One region of the Streptomyces sp. NPDC020845 genome, then DNA from elsewhere that is predicted to be linked to it. Evidence: riboswitches for the same ligand, from Rfam matches in the RefSeq annotation. Region 1 holds a riboswitch; each other region holds the start of a gene.
The links. A riboswitch is a leader RNA that binds a small molecule or an ion and turns the genes downstream of it on or off. The one in region 1 is predicted to bind cyclic di-AMP.
Positions count from the first base shown of each region.

Region 2: linked by a shared signal. The riboswitch ahead of ACH4U7_RS09470 (transglycosylase family protein) and the one ahead of ACH4U7_RS44900 (M23 family metallopeptidase) in region 1 are both predicted to bind cyclic di-AMP.
Region 3: linked by a shared signal. The riboswitch ahead of ACH4U7_RS18060 (M23 family metallopeptidase) and the one ahead of ACH4U7_RS44900 (M23 family metallopeptidase) in region 1 are both predicted to bind cyclic di-AMP.

Region 1 is NZ_JBIRSJ010000022.1:146,083-151,335, reverse strand. Features, by position in the region: gene ACH4U7_RS44905 (aldo/keto reductase) at 1-276, opposite strand, end outside; gene ACH4U7_RS44900 (M23 family metallopeptidase) at 514-1,671, opposite strand; cyclic di-AMP (ydaO/yuaA leader) riboswitch at 1,683-1,859, opposite strand; gene ACH4U7_RS44895 (PP2C family protein-serine/threonine phosphatase) at 2,083-3,186, opposite strand; gene ACH4U7_RS44890 (DUF6227 family protein) at 3,486-4,268, opposite strand; gene ACH4U7_RS44885 (hypothetical protein) at 4,713-5,165, shown strand.
Region 2 is NZ_JBIRSJ010000003.1:515,747-520,999, forward strand. Features, by position in the region: gene ACH4U7_RS09450 (DUF72 domain-containing protein) at 1-43, opposite strand, end outside; gene ACH4U7_RS09455 (hypothetical protein) at 40-279, opposite strand; partial or broken gene ACH4U7_RS09460 (phosphoribosyltransferase) at 413-1,054, shown strand; gene ACH4U7_RS09465 (dsRBD fold-containing protein) at 1,096-1,365, shown strand; gene ACH4U7_RS09470 (transglycosylase family protein) at 1,421-2,737, opposite strand; cyclic di-AMP (ydaO/yuaA leader) riboswitch at 2,743-2,924, opposite strand; gene ACH4U7_RS09475 (DUF4232 domain-containing protein) at 3,279-3,992, shown strand; gene ACH4U7_RS09480 (hypothetical protein) at 4,229-4,399, shown strand; gene ACH4U7_RS09485 (HEXXH motif domain-containing protein) at 4,654-5,253, shown strand, end outside.
Region 3 is NZ_JBIRSJ010000006.1:520,401-525,653, reverse strand. Features, by position in the region: gene ACH4U7_RS18075 (DNA topoisomerase (ATP-hydrolyzing) subunit A) at 1-330, opposite strand, end outside; gene ACH4U7_RS18070 (M16 family metallopeptidase) at 544-1,938, shown strand; gene ACH4U7_RS18065 (M16 family metallopeptidase) at 1,956-3,338, shown strand; cyclic di-AMP (ydaO/yuaA leader) riboswitch at 3,625-3,821, shown strand; gene ACH4U7_RS18060 (M23 family metallopeptidase) at 3,834-4,658, shown strand; gene ACH4U7_RS18055 (GntR family transcriptional regulator) at 5,065-5,253, shown strand, end outside.

The sequences.
Region 1 (5,253 bases):
GTTGCCCCGTGAGGCGAACCAGTTGCCGAGGATGGTCTCGGACTCTCCGCCCGAGTTGCCCGGCACCCATGCGGAGTACACATCCGCCGTATCGACGAAGTTGCCGCCCGCCGCCGCGTAGGCGTCCAGCACGGCGAAGGACTCGGCTTCGTCCGCCGTCCAGCCGAAGACGTTCCCGCCGAGGGAGAGCGGGAAGACGGACAGATCGCCGATCTGCCTGCGGCTCTCAGCCTGCTTGGTCTGCTTGGTGTTCTGGGTGTCTTTGGTGTCAGCCATGCGTTGTTTCAGCGCCGAGGCGGAGAGGGGTATTCCGTCGTACGGGCGCCAATGAGCGGCAAAAAACCGGCGGCCCTGGCGTCAAGGGGGGAGAGAGCGCCAAGGCCGCCGGGGTAAAGGGACCCGGTCAGCAGGTCATCGGGCCGAAGGTCATCGGGCCGAAGGTCATCGGGCCGAAGGTCATCGGGCCGATGCCCGCGGGGGACGGGGTCGCGAGGGACGGCGGGGTCGCGGCGGTCACGGGTTCAACCCGTGCGCGCGGAGCCAGGGCATCGGGTCGATCGGGCTGCCGCCACCCGGCCGGACCTCCAGGTGGAGGTGCGGGCCGGTCACATTGCCCGTGGCGCCGACGCGGCCGACGACCTCGCCCGTCGTCACCGAGCCCGACGTACGGACCATCGACGACAGGTGGCAGTACCAGATCTCGGTGCCGTCGCTCAGCTTGAGCACGATGCGGTAGCCGTACGAACCGGCCCACCCGGCCGAGGTGATCGTGCCGCCGTGCAGCGCCTTGACCGGGGTGCCGGTCGGGGCGGCGAAGTCCTGGCCGGTGTGGTCGGCCGACCACATGTCGCCTGCCTGGCCGAAGGACGCGGTCAGGGTGTACGAGGCGACGGGGAGGGTGTACTGGGCGGCGAGCTTGGCCAGGCGCTCGGCCTCGGCCTTCTTCCTGGCCGCCTCCTCCGCCTTCCGCTTGGCCTCGGCCTCGGCGGCCTTCTTCTCCGCCTCCGCCTCGGCCTTCCGCTTCGCCTCCGCGTCGGCGGCCTTCTTGGCCACGGCGGCAGCCTTCTCGGCGGCCTGCTTGGCGGCGGCGTCGGCCGCGGCCTCGCGCTGCGACTCGTCGGCGGCGTTCTGCTGGTTCTCGGCCTGCTGGAGGATGCGGGCGCGCAGCGCCTCGCCCGCGTCGGTGGTGCCGTTCTCCTCGTCCTGGGAGGTCAGACCCGCCTGGGAGAGGGGGGCGGCCGAGGTGCCGTCGGAGCTGGAACCGGAGTCCGAGGAGAGCAGCGAGCCGATGCCGGGCAGGTCCGCCGCGTCGGGGAGGACGTCCGTCACCTTGTCGGCGACGTGTGCGAGGTCCGGCATGGCTATGGGGGCCTTGGGGCGGTCCTTGGCGCTCGCCATCCCGCCCGCGCCGACCGCCGCGATCACGCCGACGCCGAGAACGGCGCCGCTGCGGGCCATCGTGCCGCCGCGCTGCTTGGCGACGCGGTGCCGGCCGCGCACCGGGGCTATGGATTCCTCAGTGGGATTCCACTCGTCCCACGTCTCGGTGTCCTGCCCGTTCCTCGCCTCGGCGGCCGGTTCGAACCAGGAGCCGTAGCGGGTGGCTGTCCCCGCTCCGGCGCCGGACGTGCGGGACGGAGCTTCTTCTAGGGCAGACCTGTTGGACGCCACGCGGGCGCACTCCTTTCCTTCCCTCTCGCCTACCGGGTTAGCTGACGGGTTCGGAGCAGGAAGGTCTCCTACGGGTCAGGTTCGACCCGATTCACCCCAAGGTTGGTGGTTCCCCGGTTCCCTTGGTGTTGCTGTTGTCGCTCTGCTGCTGGTGCTGCTGTGCGTACGGGATTCGGCGACGGCGCACGGTGCCGCCTCTTGCGGCGGCAGTGACGACCGCGCTGCGTTATCGAACGTTAATAGAGAGCACGACCCGATTCCAAGCCGTTCCCGGGAATCAGAGCAACCTTTGAGGTGACGTTAACGACCAACATGGGACAGATGGGGGTGAGTCGGCAGCGACCCGAGCACACCCGGAAACGCCCCCGAACTGATCGTGCGTCAATCGTTATCCGGAGGGATCATGCTCCGCTACGGAACGTGTTCGGGCTCGGCCCCCGGCGCCACCGGGGCGCGGCGCAGCGCCAGCAGCGCCATGTCGTCCGCGGTCCCGCCGCCCGTATGCCGCTCCACATCCGCCACCAACGCGTCGAGCAGCTCCACCGGTCCGGCGAAGCGTCGGCCGCGCAGCTGGACCGCCGGATCGTAGAACGTGCCCTCCGCATCGCGCGCCTCGCTCACCCCGTCGGTGAACAGCAGCAGGGTCACCCCCTCCGCGAACCGCAGCTCCTCCACCCGGTCCGGCCACGCCCCCAGATCGCCCATCCCCAGCGGCAGCGCCGGCATCTCGGGATCGGCCTGGCGCACCGCACCCTCCCCGTCCAGCAGCAGCGGCGCCGGGTGGCCACGGTTGATCAGGCGGAGCATGGAGTCGCCGCGGGGGATCTCGGCCAGCACCGCCGTGATGAACCCCTCGGCCTGCTCGATATCGGCCCGCCGGGCCCGCTCCCGCTGCAGCGCCCGCTCCAGCCGCAGCGTCAGCCCCTCCAGCGTGGCCTCCTGTTCGGCGGCCTCCCGGAAAGCGCCGATGATGATCGCGACCACCTCGACCGACCCCAGCCCCTTGCCCCGTACGTCGCCGATGACCATCCGTACGCCGTGCGGGGTGTCCTGCACCGCATACAGGTCGCCGCCGATCGCGGCGTCCCGCTCGGCCGCCACATAGCGGGCCGCGATGTCCAGGCCGGCCAGCCGGGCCGGCGGCACGGGCAGTACCGCGCGCTGGGCCGCCTCCGCGATGCCGCGCGCCGACGCCAGCCGCCGGGAGCCGCGGCGGACGACACGGTTGATGAGGAGGGCCAGCAGGGCGACCGTCACGACGGTGGCGACCTCGGTGGCCGACTGGGCCCAGTCCCGGACGCCGTGGAACTCGGCCAGCAGGCAGGAGGCGGCGACGGTGAGGGTCCCGATGAGGGCGGTCAGCCGCAGCGGATAGAACGGGGCGGCGACCAGGGGGGCGGCGGCGAGGAAGGGGGCAGCGGTGTAGGCGGCCGGGGTGCTGATGTCGTAGATGACCCCGCCCACGATCAGCACGCCGGGGAGCCAGGGCGCGAAGCGGCGGCCGGAGGCGCCCATGGGCGCCTCATCGCCCACGCGGGGTCTGTCGGCGCGGGGCACATCGGCCCGGGGTCCGTCCGCGCGGGCCAGGTCCGCGCGCGGTGGTTCCCCGCGCTGGGGCGCACACGGTCTCGTACGGCGTCCCGTACGCCGCCTCATGGCCCTGTACGCCGTCTCATACGCGGGTTCGGTTCGTACGCACCCCATCAGACTCCCGGGTGACGGGGCGTCGGGCGAGCCGGTGTCGGCCAGGTGGGTGCGTCAGAACACGGCGCGGGGACAGGGAAAGGGAAGGGGCCGGACGGGGACGGGACGCGTCAGAGGTCGACGCCGAGTGCGCGGGCGTGGCGGTCCGCCGCCAGCTCGGCGGAGACCTCGTCGAGATACACCTCGCACACCAGCCGCCCGTCGGCGGTCAGGTTGTGCTCCAGCTCCCACAGGACGATCTCGTCCCCGCCGGCGAGGAGGAACGCGTGCTCATAGAAACGGCACCACGTGGCGTCGGGGCCGCCGGGGCGACGGCGCGGCTTCGGGGCCAGCGCGATGTCATGGGCGAACGCCGTGGCGAGCAGCTGCTCGGTGTCCGCGCCGGGGCGGTCGGGGTTCTCCGCGCGGCGCAGCACGCGGCGGGCGTGGTCGGCCGAGTCGTCGGCCACATACGCGCGCGGGGTCTCCACCGGCGCGACGGCGTGCAGCAGTTGCTCGGGCAGCCACAGTGGTAACCCCTCGAGCTCGTCCCAGCGGGCGCCGCCGCCGATCCGCTCGTGCACCCGGCGCTCGGCCAGGGCCAGGGCGTCCTCGTCGGCGTAGACCTCGAAGAGCGGGCGGCGGTCCTGGCCGGTGTTGTGCTCCAGCTCCCACAGCAGCAGGCTGCTGCCGTCGGGGAGCAGGAAGATATGGCGGTAGGTGCTGTAGCCGAGCGGACCGGCCGGCTCGTTGCACTGCCGGCAGGAGCGCAGCTCGGACTGGTGCATCAAGGCGTCCCGGGCCCGGCCCAGCACCGCCTCGTCGATCTCGAAGCCGTTCTGCGCGCGGGCGAGAAGCCCGTCCAGGTGCTCGGCAGGAGTGCCGCCACCCGCGCCAGCTCGTGAGTGCCCCATACCTGTCTCCTCCCGCCTCCCGGCCGTCCCCTCGCCGTCCCCCCGGCGACTGTTTCTCGCGCACTTACCGTAGCGGCGCGAACACAGGCCGCGCGTGCGGTTCGGCGAAGCCGTCTGTGGGCCGTGCCTCACTCAGTCCTGCGTCGGGAAGCTCGGATATATCACTCGTTCGGCCCGTCGAACAACCCGGACGGTGGGATTCCGGTCCCGCGCCGGGTTGACGGCACCTCTTTCGCAATTCGCATAACAGCCTCCGCACTCGCGCATCGTCCCTGGCCCGATCGGCCGGATTCTCCCGCTCAAAGGCGCAAGGCGAACGAGGCAAAGGGGCGACTAATTATGCCGGATGAGTGAAGGTGAAAGCCAGCCCGAAGCTTTTACAGATTTACGTCGTTGACGTGGATGTCCGTGATTCCGCGGCAGACACCCACCGGGAGGAATTAAGTGAACATCGTAAAGAAGGCCGCCCTCTTGGCCGCCACCGCCGGCGCGATCGTGCTCGCCGGCGCCACCGGCGCGTCAGCCGCCAGCGGTGGCGGTGGCGGCGTCCAGAGCAATGACTGTGACACGCGCGTCGGCTCCATCCTGGACCCCGCCGTGGCAGGGCCCACCGGTGACATCGAAGTCGGTTCCAGCTGCATCAACATCGACTACGGCGGCTCGGCGTTCCAGAGCAACGACTGCGACACCTCGGCGGGCATCGTCACCAACACGGCTGGGGCCGCTCCCTCGGGCGACATCAAGCTCGGCAGCAGCTGCTCCAACATCTCCTACCCCAAGGCGACCACGTCCGTCCGCTCCGGCGGCAGCAGCTACAACAACAACTACAGCGACGGACTCCGCAGCGACGGCCACGGCAACTACGGCACCGAGCAGCACGGCAGCTACGGCAGCTGACCCCATGCCAAGTTCGCTGTGTTCCCCCGAATGAGAAAAGCAGGGTGAACGCATCTCTGGCTTCCATCGCGGCCCCGGACACTGCTTC
Region 2 (5,253 bases), on a different contig from region 1:
AGTCCTTGTACTGCCACCCCGAGGTGCCGACGAGGACCGTCATGCTTCACCCGGATGCCAGGGCGGCCACTGGCCCGGCCGGTCGACCCAGTGGACCTGCTCGGGGTCGTCCAGGTCGATGTCCGGGAACAGCCGTCGCACCCGCGGCTCGAACTCCTCCCGCTCCAGCGGCTCCCAGCCCAGGCCGCGCAGCCACACCCGCCGGTATCTGGTGTCCGCGTCGTACGCGTCCACGAAGACGAGATGGCCGGACTCGCTCGGATCCGTGGCGTTCTCCATGGTTCCAGGGTGGGCCGCCCCGGCCCGCTTGCGCGCGCCGACGCGGCCGACCGGGTCCCCGCCGGTTTGCGGATGGGGGAATCTTCGGATGGAGTCGTAAGAGCGGGGTCTCCCTGTACGAGCGGGGTGAGTCATGATCTTCGTCGACCGCGTGGACGCCGGGCGGCGGCTGGCGGCCCGGCTGTCCCCCCTGAGCGGCGAGGACCCCGTGGTGCTCGGGCTGCCGCGGGGCGGGGTGCCGGTGGCCTTCGAGGTGGCGCGGGAGCTGAAGGCGCCCCTGGACGTGATCATCGTCCGCAAGCTGGGCGTCCCCTTCCACCGCGAGCTGGGCTTCGGCGCCATCGGCGAGGGCGGGGTGCGGGTGGTGCACGACGCGATCGTACGGATGAGCCGGGCGCGCAAAGAGGAGCTTGAGGAGGTGGAGCGAACCGAGGAAGAGGAGCTCGCACGGCAGGCGCGGCGGTTCCGGCGCGACCGGCCGCGGGTCGCGGTCGGCGGCCGGACGGTGATCGTCGTGGACGACGGGATCGCCACCGGTGCCACGGCACGGGCGGCCTGCCGGGTCGCCCGGGCCCAGGGCGCGGCCCGGGTGGTGCTGGCGGTCCCGGTCGCGCCGCCGGACGCGGCCGAGGCGCTGCGGCAGGACGCGGACGACGTGGTGTGTCTGTCCACCCCCGCGGAGTTCTCGGCGGTCGGCGAATGGTACGAGGACTTCTCCCAGACCAGCGACGCCGAGGTCGTGGAGCTGCTCTCCCGGTCGACCGGGATGCCGGGTCAGGCGCATCCTGGTAAGTGAAGCAGGAGGTGATGACCGCGATGGAGACGATCGTGGGATGCGACATCGAAATGGAGTTCCGTGAGCTCGGACCCCTGACCGAGGCGGTCGTCCGGCTGAGGATGCACGACGGGACCGAGATCCTGGCACAGGGCCGGGCCAACCGGAATCCCGACGACCCGGCGCAGCCGCGGGTCGGCGAGGAGATCGCGGCGGCGCGTGCGCTGAACAACCTCGCTCACCGGCTGATCTCGAAGGCGGGCGGTGACATCGAGGAGGTTACGCACGCGAAGGCACATCTGGTGATGTAGGGCGGGTCTGCCGCGGCACCGGGCCGCGGCAGAGCACCCTTCGTTCACACACCTCTCAGATCTGGACGCCCTTGGACCGGAGATAGGCGAGCGGGTTGACATCCGAGCCGTAGTCGGGGCCGGTGCGCACCTCGAAGTGCACATGCGGTCCGGTCACGTTGCCGGTCGCCCCGGACCGGCCGATCTGCTGGCCGGCGGACACCGTCTGGCCGACGTGGACGGTCAGCGCCGACATGTGCGCGTACTGGCTGTACATGCCGTCGGGGTGGCGGAGCACGACCTGGTAGCCGTACGCACCGCCCCAGCCCGCGGCGACCACCTCGGCCGAGCCCACCGCCCGCACCTGGGTGCCGGTGGCGACGGGGAAGTCGACCCCGGTGTGGTGGCCGCTGGACCAGTTGCTGCCGGAGATGCCGTAGGCGGTGCCGACGGCGTGGCTGGCGACGGGCGAGGTGAAGGACGCCGACGAGGACGACGAGTGCGCCGCCGAGCCGGACTTCTTCTTGGCGCGCTCGCGGGCCTTGTTGGCCTGCTCGACCCGCTGCTTGGCCGCCTGCTCGGCGCGCTGCTTGGCCTGATCCGTACGCTGCTCGGTCCGGGGCTGGCTCTCGCGGGGCTGTGCGGCGGGGGACCGGTGTGTGTCGAGGGTGAGTTTCTGGCCGGGGTAGATCAGGTCCGGGTCGTCGCCGATGACGCGGCGGTTGGCCTCGTAGAGCCGCTGCCAGCCGCCGACGCCGTCCATGTTCTGCGCGTCGGCTATTCGGGACAGGGTGTCGCCACTGACCACGGTGTACGAGGAGCCGGACCGCCCGGTGGTGGCCGCGCTCTGGTCGACGGCCTTGGTGGTGGCCTTGGGCGCGGCTTCCGGAGCGGACTCGGTTTTGGGAGTGGCCTTGGGGGTGGCTTTCGGAGTCGCTTTGGGGGTGGCCTTGGGAGCGGTCTGGGTCTGGGCGCGGCCGCTCGCGGTGCCGGGGGTGACATCCGCGGGCTGGCCGCCGCGGGTCAGCCCCGCCTTGACCGAGCAGACCGGCCAGGCGCCGGGGCCCTGGGCGTCGAGTACCTTCTCGGCGATGGCTATCTGCTGGTCCTTGGAGGCCAGATCGGCCCGGGGCGCGAAGGACGTCCCGCCGTACGCCTTCCAGGTGGACTGTGAGAACTGGAGGCCGCCGTAGTAGCCGTTCCCGGTGTTGATGCTCCAGTTGTCGGTGGACTCACACTCCGCCACCTTGTCCCAGGTGTCGACGGAGGCGGCGTTCGCCTGGCCGACGCCTATGAGGGGCAGTGCCACGCCGGCGCCGCCCGCGGTGAACGCGAGCGAGGCGCGGGAGACGCGGCGGGGCCGGGGCCGGCGGTGACGTCCGCGTGCAGCCATTGAGCTCATCCTCTCCTGACGCCTGCGAGGTGAGCTGTCGGGTTCGGGCGGGAGCTGCCCGGCCGCGCCGTTCCCGGTGCCCCCGGCACCGTGGCGCGACTTCACCCCTAGCCGTCCCGCCCGACATAGCGCGGCACGGCGCCTACCTGGTTCCCCCGCTCCTGCCGTGACAGGTCGTCGTGTCACTCCTCCGCCACGGCAGGACTCGGCGCTCCGGCGAGGGAGAGACCCGTGCATGGAATGCGCCGGGTGCGGCACAGTAAACACATGGTTTAGGTCACGACAAGGTCTCGACGGACCTGTGTCCGGAAATCGATCACGGCGGTGATGAACTGTGATCCGCGTCACCGCTTTACGGATGGGGTGATTGTGGTGCGGAATCCGCAATGCCGAATTGCCCCTGTTATGCGATTAATGCCGTCGCAGACATAAGGACGCTGATCGGGGGAAGAGGAGCCGAAGGGGAATGGACGGGGAAAGTCGGGGCACTCGGCGCGGCGGCTGACGGGCCGCCGGATGCCCGACCCACAGGAGGTTGCCCATGGCTCAGCGGTACGGCGGGACGCCCGCGAGGCGTCTGCCGCCGGTCTTATCCGTATCCGCACTGCTCATCGGCGCGCTGGCCGCGGTCACCGCCTGCGGCGCCGACGAGGACTCCGGGGCGCCCGCGCCGCCCGGCGCCGCGGGTGCATCCCATTCGGCCGCGAGCGCCGGCCGGCCCGGCGCCGCTGAACCCGGCGGACGCGCGCATGACTCCGGCCGGGCCTCGACCCCCGCGAAGGCGCCGAGCGCGGCCAAGCCGTCCGTCGGCACCGAGGGCGCCTCCGGCGCCCCGCCCGCCGCGCGCCGCATCTGCGCCGAGGATCAGCTGAAACTGTCCGTCGGCCGGATGGATATCGGCGCGGGCAATGTCTATGTTCCTCTGGCCTTCACCAATACCGGTGAGGCCAGTTGCACGCTGACGGGCTTTCCCGGCGTTTCCCTGCTCGACAGCCCCGGCACGGCTATCGGCGACCCCGCCGCCCGCCGAGGACCGGCGCGGCCCACGGTCGTCCTGAAACCCGGCGACAGCGCCTACGCGAGTCTGCACACCCTCAACAAAGGCCTGTCCGACAAGCCCTGTTGGCGGACCGCGTCCAAAATTCGCGCCTACCCGCCGGACTCCTACCGCTCGATGAAGACGTCGGCGCGCTCCCTCCAGGTCTGCGGCGAAGTATTCGAAGTCACCGCCCTCGAGCCGGGCTCCCAGCCCTGACCCGGAGCGCCACGGCCGGGCGCGGAACCGCTGCCCCCCGCCCGCGCCCGACCGTGCGGCGCCGGAAATGAATTGGCCGGGAAGCGGGGCCACATGACGCCCCCGGATGTCCCAAAATCTTGATGGGCCCGACACCCACTGGCCCCTTTCGCCCTTCCGCAATCATTATCGGGTGGGCCACCATGTGAAGAGGCCTCGCCTGAGCCGGCGCGGAGCGTCTAGAGGGGGACGATGTCATGGAGCGAGCGGCGACCGGGGTCGAGACGGAGTTGGTGGACCTCTCGGGAACGACGCTCGAAGAACTGGGCGACAGTCAGGAGTTCGCTCTCGCGACCCAGCGGTTGCTCGAACTCGTACAGTCCCCGCCGACACTCACGACCTCCGCTGCGAACCAACAGGGCTGTTGATGGAATCCCGGCGTGGCGCGACAGCATTCACCCCACCAAGAAAGGCGGCCATGCCGGCGGACTATTCAGCTGGCCCTCCCTACCCGCTCCCGGCCCCGCGCCGTACGCAGCCGCTCCCCGCGTCACCGATGAGCCGTCACCACCGGCTGTCCGAAGCGTGCTTTGAAGAGATGGCACATGGCGGTGGGGGAGCGGCGGCGATCGCCGAGTTACGGGCGGGCCAGCGCAGTCGCCTCTTGCTTCTGCTACGCGCGTTGACCGATTTTGCCTCCTCCCATCCCCGGGTGCCAGGGCCGCTGGCGGCCCCCCGTGAGGCGTGGGAGCTGCTGATAAAGGCCGAGCGGCGCAGCCCGCCGAGCGTGGAGCGGCTGCTGCTGCACCCCCCGGTCGGTGCCTGGCTCAGCCGCTGTCTGCGCAGGCTGCGGGGCATCGCGGAGGAAGGAGAGCAGGAGACCACAGCGGTCCCGCTGTGGCTGGAAACCGGCTATCTGCACACCGTGGCCGCTTCGGCGGCCCTCCTAGCGGGGATCGACTTCCGGATCGTGGTCGGAGTCCGCGACGGCGGGGTGATGCTACCGGCGCTGGGCTTCGTCGACCTGGCGGGCTGCGAGTCCCCCGTCGCAGAGATCGTCGCCGACGGCGCGGGCGGCCGAGCCCTGCGAGCCGGCCCGCACACGGTGCCGCTGCCCTCCGACCTCACCCGGGACGTCAAGGGCTGGCACCCTCTGAGACGGCTGCACGGACGGCACCCCGCCCACCCCTGCTCGCCCTATCTGGACGACCTCGACCCCTACCGGGACTTTCTGCGCCCCACCGCTCCGACGCGGCTGAGTGAACCGGAGGCGTGGCGGTGG
Region 3 (5,253 bases), on a different contig from region 1:
CACCCGCATCGAGAAGGGCTGGGCCATACGCACCAGCGCGTCATAGATCGACGCGTCGCCATGGGGGTGCAGCTTGCCCATGACCTCGCCGACGACCCGGGCGCACTTGACGAAGCCGCGCTCGGGCCGCAGGCCCATCTCGTTCATCTGGTAGAGGATGCGCCGGTGCACCGGCTTGAGCCCGTCCCGGGCGTCGGGCAGGGCGCGCGAGTAGATCACCGAGTACGCGTACTCGAGGAAGGAGCCCTGCATCTCGTCGACGACGTCGATGTCGAGGATGCGCTCCTCGAAATCGTCCGGCGGAGGGGTTTTCGTACTGCGGCGGGCCATCGCGCTTGCGGCTCCTTCAACTGCCGAGGCGGGATCTGACGCCGACCATTGTGGACCGGGCCACCGACAAGTGTGGAACGGGCTACTGACAACGCCCCCTCCGCGAGATTCCCCGGCGGGAACTTCGCCAGATGTCGGTGCGCTTGCATACAGTGACAGGACCGCACTTCAAGCGGCTCGCACGCGCTCCATCACGCGATCGAAGGGACGTACATGCCCATGGGTCACACGGCCACGGAACAAGCCGGCTCCGGCGGCCTGACAGCGACCGAGCACCGGCTGGCCAACGGCCTGCGGGTGGTGCTCTCCGAGGACCACCTGACCCCGGTCGCGGCGGTCTGCCTGTGGTACGACGTCGGCTCGCGCCACGAAGTCAAGGGGCGTACGGGTCTGGCTCACCTTTTCGAGCACTTGATGTTCCAAGGCTCGGCGCAGGTCACGGGGAACGGCCACTTCGAACTGGTGCAGGGCGCCGGCGGCTCGCTCAACGGGACGACCAGCTTCGAGCGGACCAACTACTTCGAGACCATGCCGACCCACCAGGTGGAGCTGGCGCTGTGGCTCGAGGCGGACCGCATGGGGTCGCTGCTGACCGCGCTGGACGAGGAGAGCCTGGAGAACCAGCGCGACGTCGTCAAGAACGAGCGCCGCCAGCGCTATGACAATGTGCCGTACGGCACGGCTTTCGAGCGCCTGGTCGCCATGGCCTACCCCGAGGGCCACCCGTACCACCACACCCCGATCGGCTCGATGGCCGACCTGGACGCGGCCTCCCTGGAGGACGCCCGCGAGTTCTTCCGCACGTACTACGCGCCGAACAACGCGGTGCTGGCGGTCGTGGGCGACATCGACCCCGAGCAGACCCTGGCCTGGATCGAGAAGTACTTCGGCACCATCCCCTCCCACGACGGCAAGCGCCCGCCCCGCGACGGCACCCTGCCGGATGTGATCGGCGGCCAGCTGCGCGAGGTCGTCGAGGAAGAGGTCCCGGCCCGCGCCCTGATGGCGGCCTACCGGCTGCCGCACGACGGCACCCGCGAGGCCGACGCCGCCGACCTGGCGCTGACCGTCCTGGGCGGCGGGGAGTCCTCCCGCCTGCACAACCGCCTGGTGCGGCGGGACCGTACGGCGGTGGCCGCGGGCTTCGGCCTGCTGCGGCTGTCCGGCGCCCCCTCGCTCGGCTGGCTGGACGTGAAGACCTCCGGCGGCGTGGAGGTCCCCGACATCGAGGCCGCCGTCGACGAGGAGCTGGCCCGGTTCGCCGAGGAGGGGCCGACCCCGGAGGAGATGGAGCGCGCCCAGGCCCAGCTGGAGCGCGAGTGGCTGGACCGGCTGGCCACCGTCGGCGGCCGCGCCGACGAGCTGTGCCGTTACGCGGTGCTGTTCGGCGACCCGCAGCTGGCGCTGACCGCCGTGTCGCGCGTCCTGCAGGTGACGGCCGAGGAGGTGCGGGCCGTGGCCCAGGCCAGGCTGCGCCCCGACAACCGCGCGGTACTGGTCTACGAGCCGGTCCAGGGCGCCGAGCAGGCCGAGGCCGACGTCGCCGCCGACGGCGACCACGACGCAGCAGCCGACGACAACGACGCAGAAGGGGAGTCGGCCCAGTGAGCGACGCCGCCACCACCATGACCTTCCACCCGCAGCCGCAGGCGGGTGCCGCCAGGCCGTGGGCCTTCCCGGCCCCCGAGCGCACCGAGCTGTCCAACGGGCTGACCGTGCTGCGCTGCCACCGCCCCGGCCAGCAGGTCGTCGCCGTGGAGATCAACCTCGCCGCCCCGCTGGACGCCGAGCCGGCCGGGCTCGACGGCATCGCCACGATCATGGCCCGCGCCCTGTCCGAGGGCACCGACAAGCACACCGCCGAGGAGTTCGCCGCCGAGCTGGAGCGCTGCGGCGCCACCCTGGACGCCCACGCCGACCACCCCGCCGTCCGGGTGTCCCTGGAGGTCCCCGTCTCCCGGCTGCCCAAGGCGCTCGGCCTGCTGGCCGACGCGCTGCGCGCGCCCGCCTTCCCCGAGGGCGAGGTCGAGCGGCTGGTCCGCAACCGCCTGGACGAGATCCCGCACGAGCTGGCCAACCCGGCCCGGCGCGCCTCGATGGCGCTGTTCAAGGAGCTGTTCCCGGCCGAGTCCCGGATGTCCCGGCCGCGCCAGGGCACCCAGGAGACCATCGAGGGCATCGACGCCGCGGCCGTGCGGGCCTTCTACGAGACGCATGTCCGCCCGTCCACCTCGACCGCCGTGGTCGTCGGCGACCTGGCCGGTGTCGACCTCGACAAGGCGCTGGCCGAATCCCTCGGCGCCTGGACGGGCGGCGCCGCCGAGTCCCGCCCCATGCCGCCGATCACGGCCGATGACACCGGCCGCGTGATCATCGTCGACCGGCCGGGCGCGGTGCAGACCCAGCTGCTCATCGGCCGGATCGGCGCCGACCGCCACGACCGGGTCTGGCCCGCCCAGGTGCTGGGCACCTACTGCCTGGGCGGCACCCTCACCTCCCGGCTCGACCGCGTGCTGCGCGAGGAGAAGGGCTACACGTACGGCGTGCGCGCCTTCGGCCAGGTGCTCCGCTCCGCGGCTCCGGACGCCTCCGGAGGGGCCACTGGCGCCGCGATGCTGGCCATCAGCGGCTCGGTGGCCACCGAGGTCACCGGCCCCGCCCTGGAGGACCTGTGGAAGGTGCTGGGCACGCTGAAGGAGGAGGGCCTGACGGACGCCGAGCGTGATGTCGCCGTGCAGAACCTGGTCGGGGTCGCCCCGCTGAAGTACGAGACGGCGGCCGCCGTCGCGGGCACGCTCGCCGACCAGGTCGAGCAGCATCTGCCGGACGACTTCCAGGCGCAGTTGTACGCGCGCCTCGCGGAGACCGGCACGGTGGAGGCGACCGCCGCGGTGGTGAGCGCCTTCCCGGCCGACCGGCTGGTCACGGTGCTCGTCGGTGACGCCTCGCAGATCGAGGAGCCGGTCAAGGCGCTCGGTATCGGCGAGGTGCGCGTCATCCAGGGCTGACAGGCCGACAGACCGACGAACTGACAGATCGACGGGCCGACGGGCCGACCCGACCCGGGAGCAACAGGCCCTCGTGACAAGGACCCTGGCGCCGCTTCAGGCGCCAGGGTCTCTTTTTGTCGGTCGTTTCCTCGATCGTTTCGTCCGCTTTGTGGCAGAGATTGCTCGTCTGGGTGATCGTGTCTGTGGGGAAACCAACAAAAAAGCGGAACCGTTTGGTGAACGAATGCGATCACGCTTAGCGTCAGTTCGGTTGTCCGCCCGAGACACGCCGCATCCGCGGCACGGGCAACCATCGCCGAGTCCCCGTACGGCGCGAGCCAGGGGAGCCGGGGAACCAACCTCGCCCGTCGCCGCAGCGGCGCCGGACGGGTGATCCCCAGGGGTGAATCGGACGCCTTCCCCGCGTGGGGGAGGGGCCCGTAGGAGACCTTCCTGCTCCGAACCCGTCAGCTAACCCGGTAGGCGAGAGGAAGGAAAGGAGTGCGCCGGACCATGGCGTTCACCCGTACCGCCGGGAAGCACCGCCGCCCCACCCGGGCCCCCCGCACCGCCCGTTCCAACGCCAATCTCGCGGGCATAGCCACGCTGGCCGCCTCCGGCGTGGTCGCCGGCTTCGCCGCCCCCGCCCTCGCGGCGGCGGACGACCCGCGCGGCTTTGAGGACACCGGGCTGCGCCAGGCGGTCGCCATGGACGACCAGCTCGCAGACCAGGTCCAGGCCCAGGCGGAGAGCCAGCAGAGCGCCGCCGAGGAGGCCGCCGCCAAGGCGCAGGCCGAGGCCCAGGCCCGCAAGGAGGCCGCGCGTCAGGCGGCCGAGGCGAAGCGCAAGGCCGAGGCGGCCGCGAAGAAGGCCAAGCAGGAACGCGAGGCCAAGGAGCGCGCGGCGCGCGAGGCCGAGCGCAGGCGGCTGAACATGTTCGTGCTGCCGGTCACCGGCTCGTATGTCTCCACCGGCTACCAGGCGTCCAGCGGCCTGTGGTCCTCCGGCACCCACACCGGAGTGGACTTCCACGCCGCGTCCGGCACCTCGGTGCACTCCGTCGGCTCCGGCACCGTCGTCGAGGCCGGCTGGGGCGGCGCGTACGGCAACAACATCGTGATCAAGATGAACGACGGCACCTACACCCAGTACGGCCACCTGTCGTCCATCGGCGTCTCCGTCGGCCAGACGGTCACCCCCGGCCAGCAGATCGGCCTGTCCGGCGCCACGGGCAACGTCACCGGCCCGCATCTGCACTTCGAGGCCCGCACCAGCCCCGACTACGGCTCGGACATCGACCCCGTCGCCTACCTGCGCTCGCACGGCGTGAACCTCTGATCACGCCCCCGCACACCTGCCCCTGAACCCGGTCCGCCTCGCGGGGGGCGCCTCAGCCCCTGTCGACGGTCGCCCGTGCTCGGCCCTTCGTACCTCAGGGTCTCCGCGCGCTCTCCCTTTCACAGCGACATCAGCGCCTCCGGCGCGGGCGGCGCGCCCCTTCGGCTCCCCAAGGCCCCGGTCCCGCGGACCGGGGCCTTCGGCGTACTCGCATGGGCACCCGGCCGCCTGGCCATCCGGCTGCCCGGCCGCCTGGCCAAAAATATCCATGAAATCTCCGCGCCCATCGGAAATTCCGGCTGTTTAGAATAGAGTCGCTGAACACGCGTCAATCGGCTGCGTTTCGCGGAGATTAAGGCGGAGGTTCAACAATGCGGGACCGGAAGTGAGCGGCGATACGACCGCGATGCCGGGCGGTCGCCGGATTTCGGCGCACGCGGTGTGTACGGCGATCCGCGACGACATCGTCTCCGGCACCTTCGCGCCCGGCAGCCGGCTGATCGAGGAATTCCTCGCCCGGCGCTACGGCGTCTCGCGCGTGCCCGTGCGCGAGGCGCTGCGCACCCTGGAGTCGGAAGGCTTTGTGACCACCCGC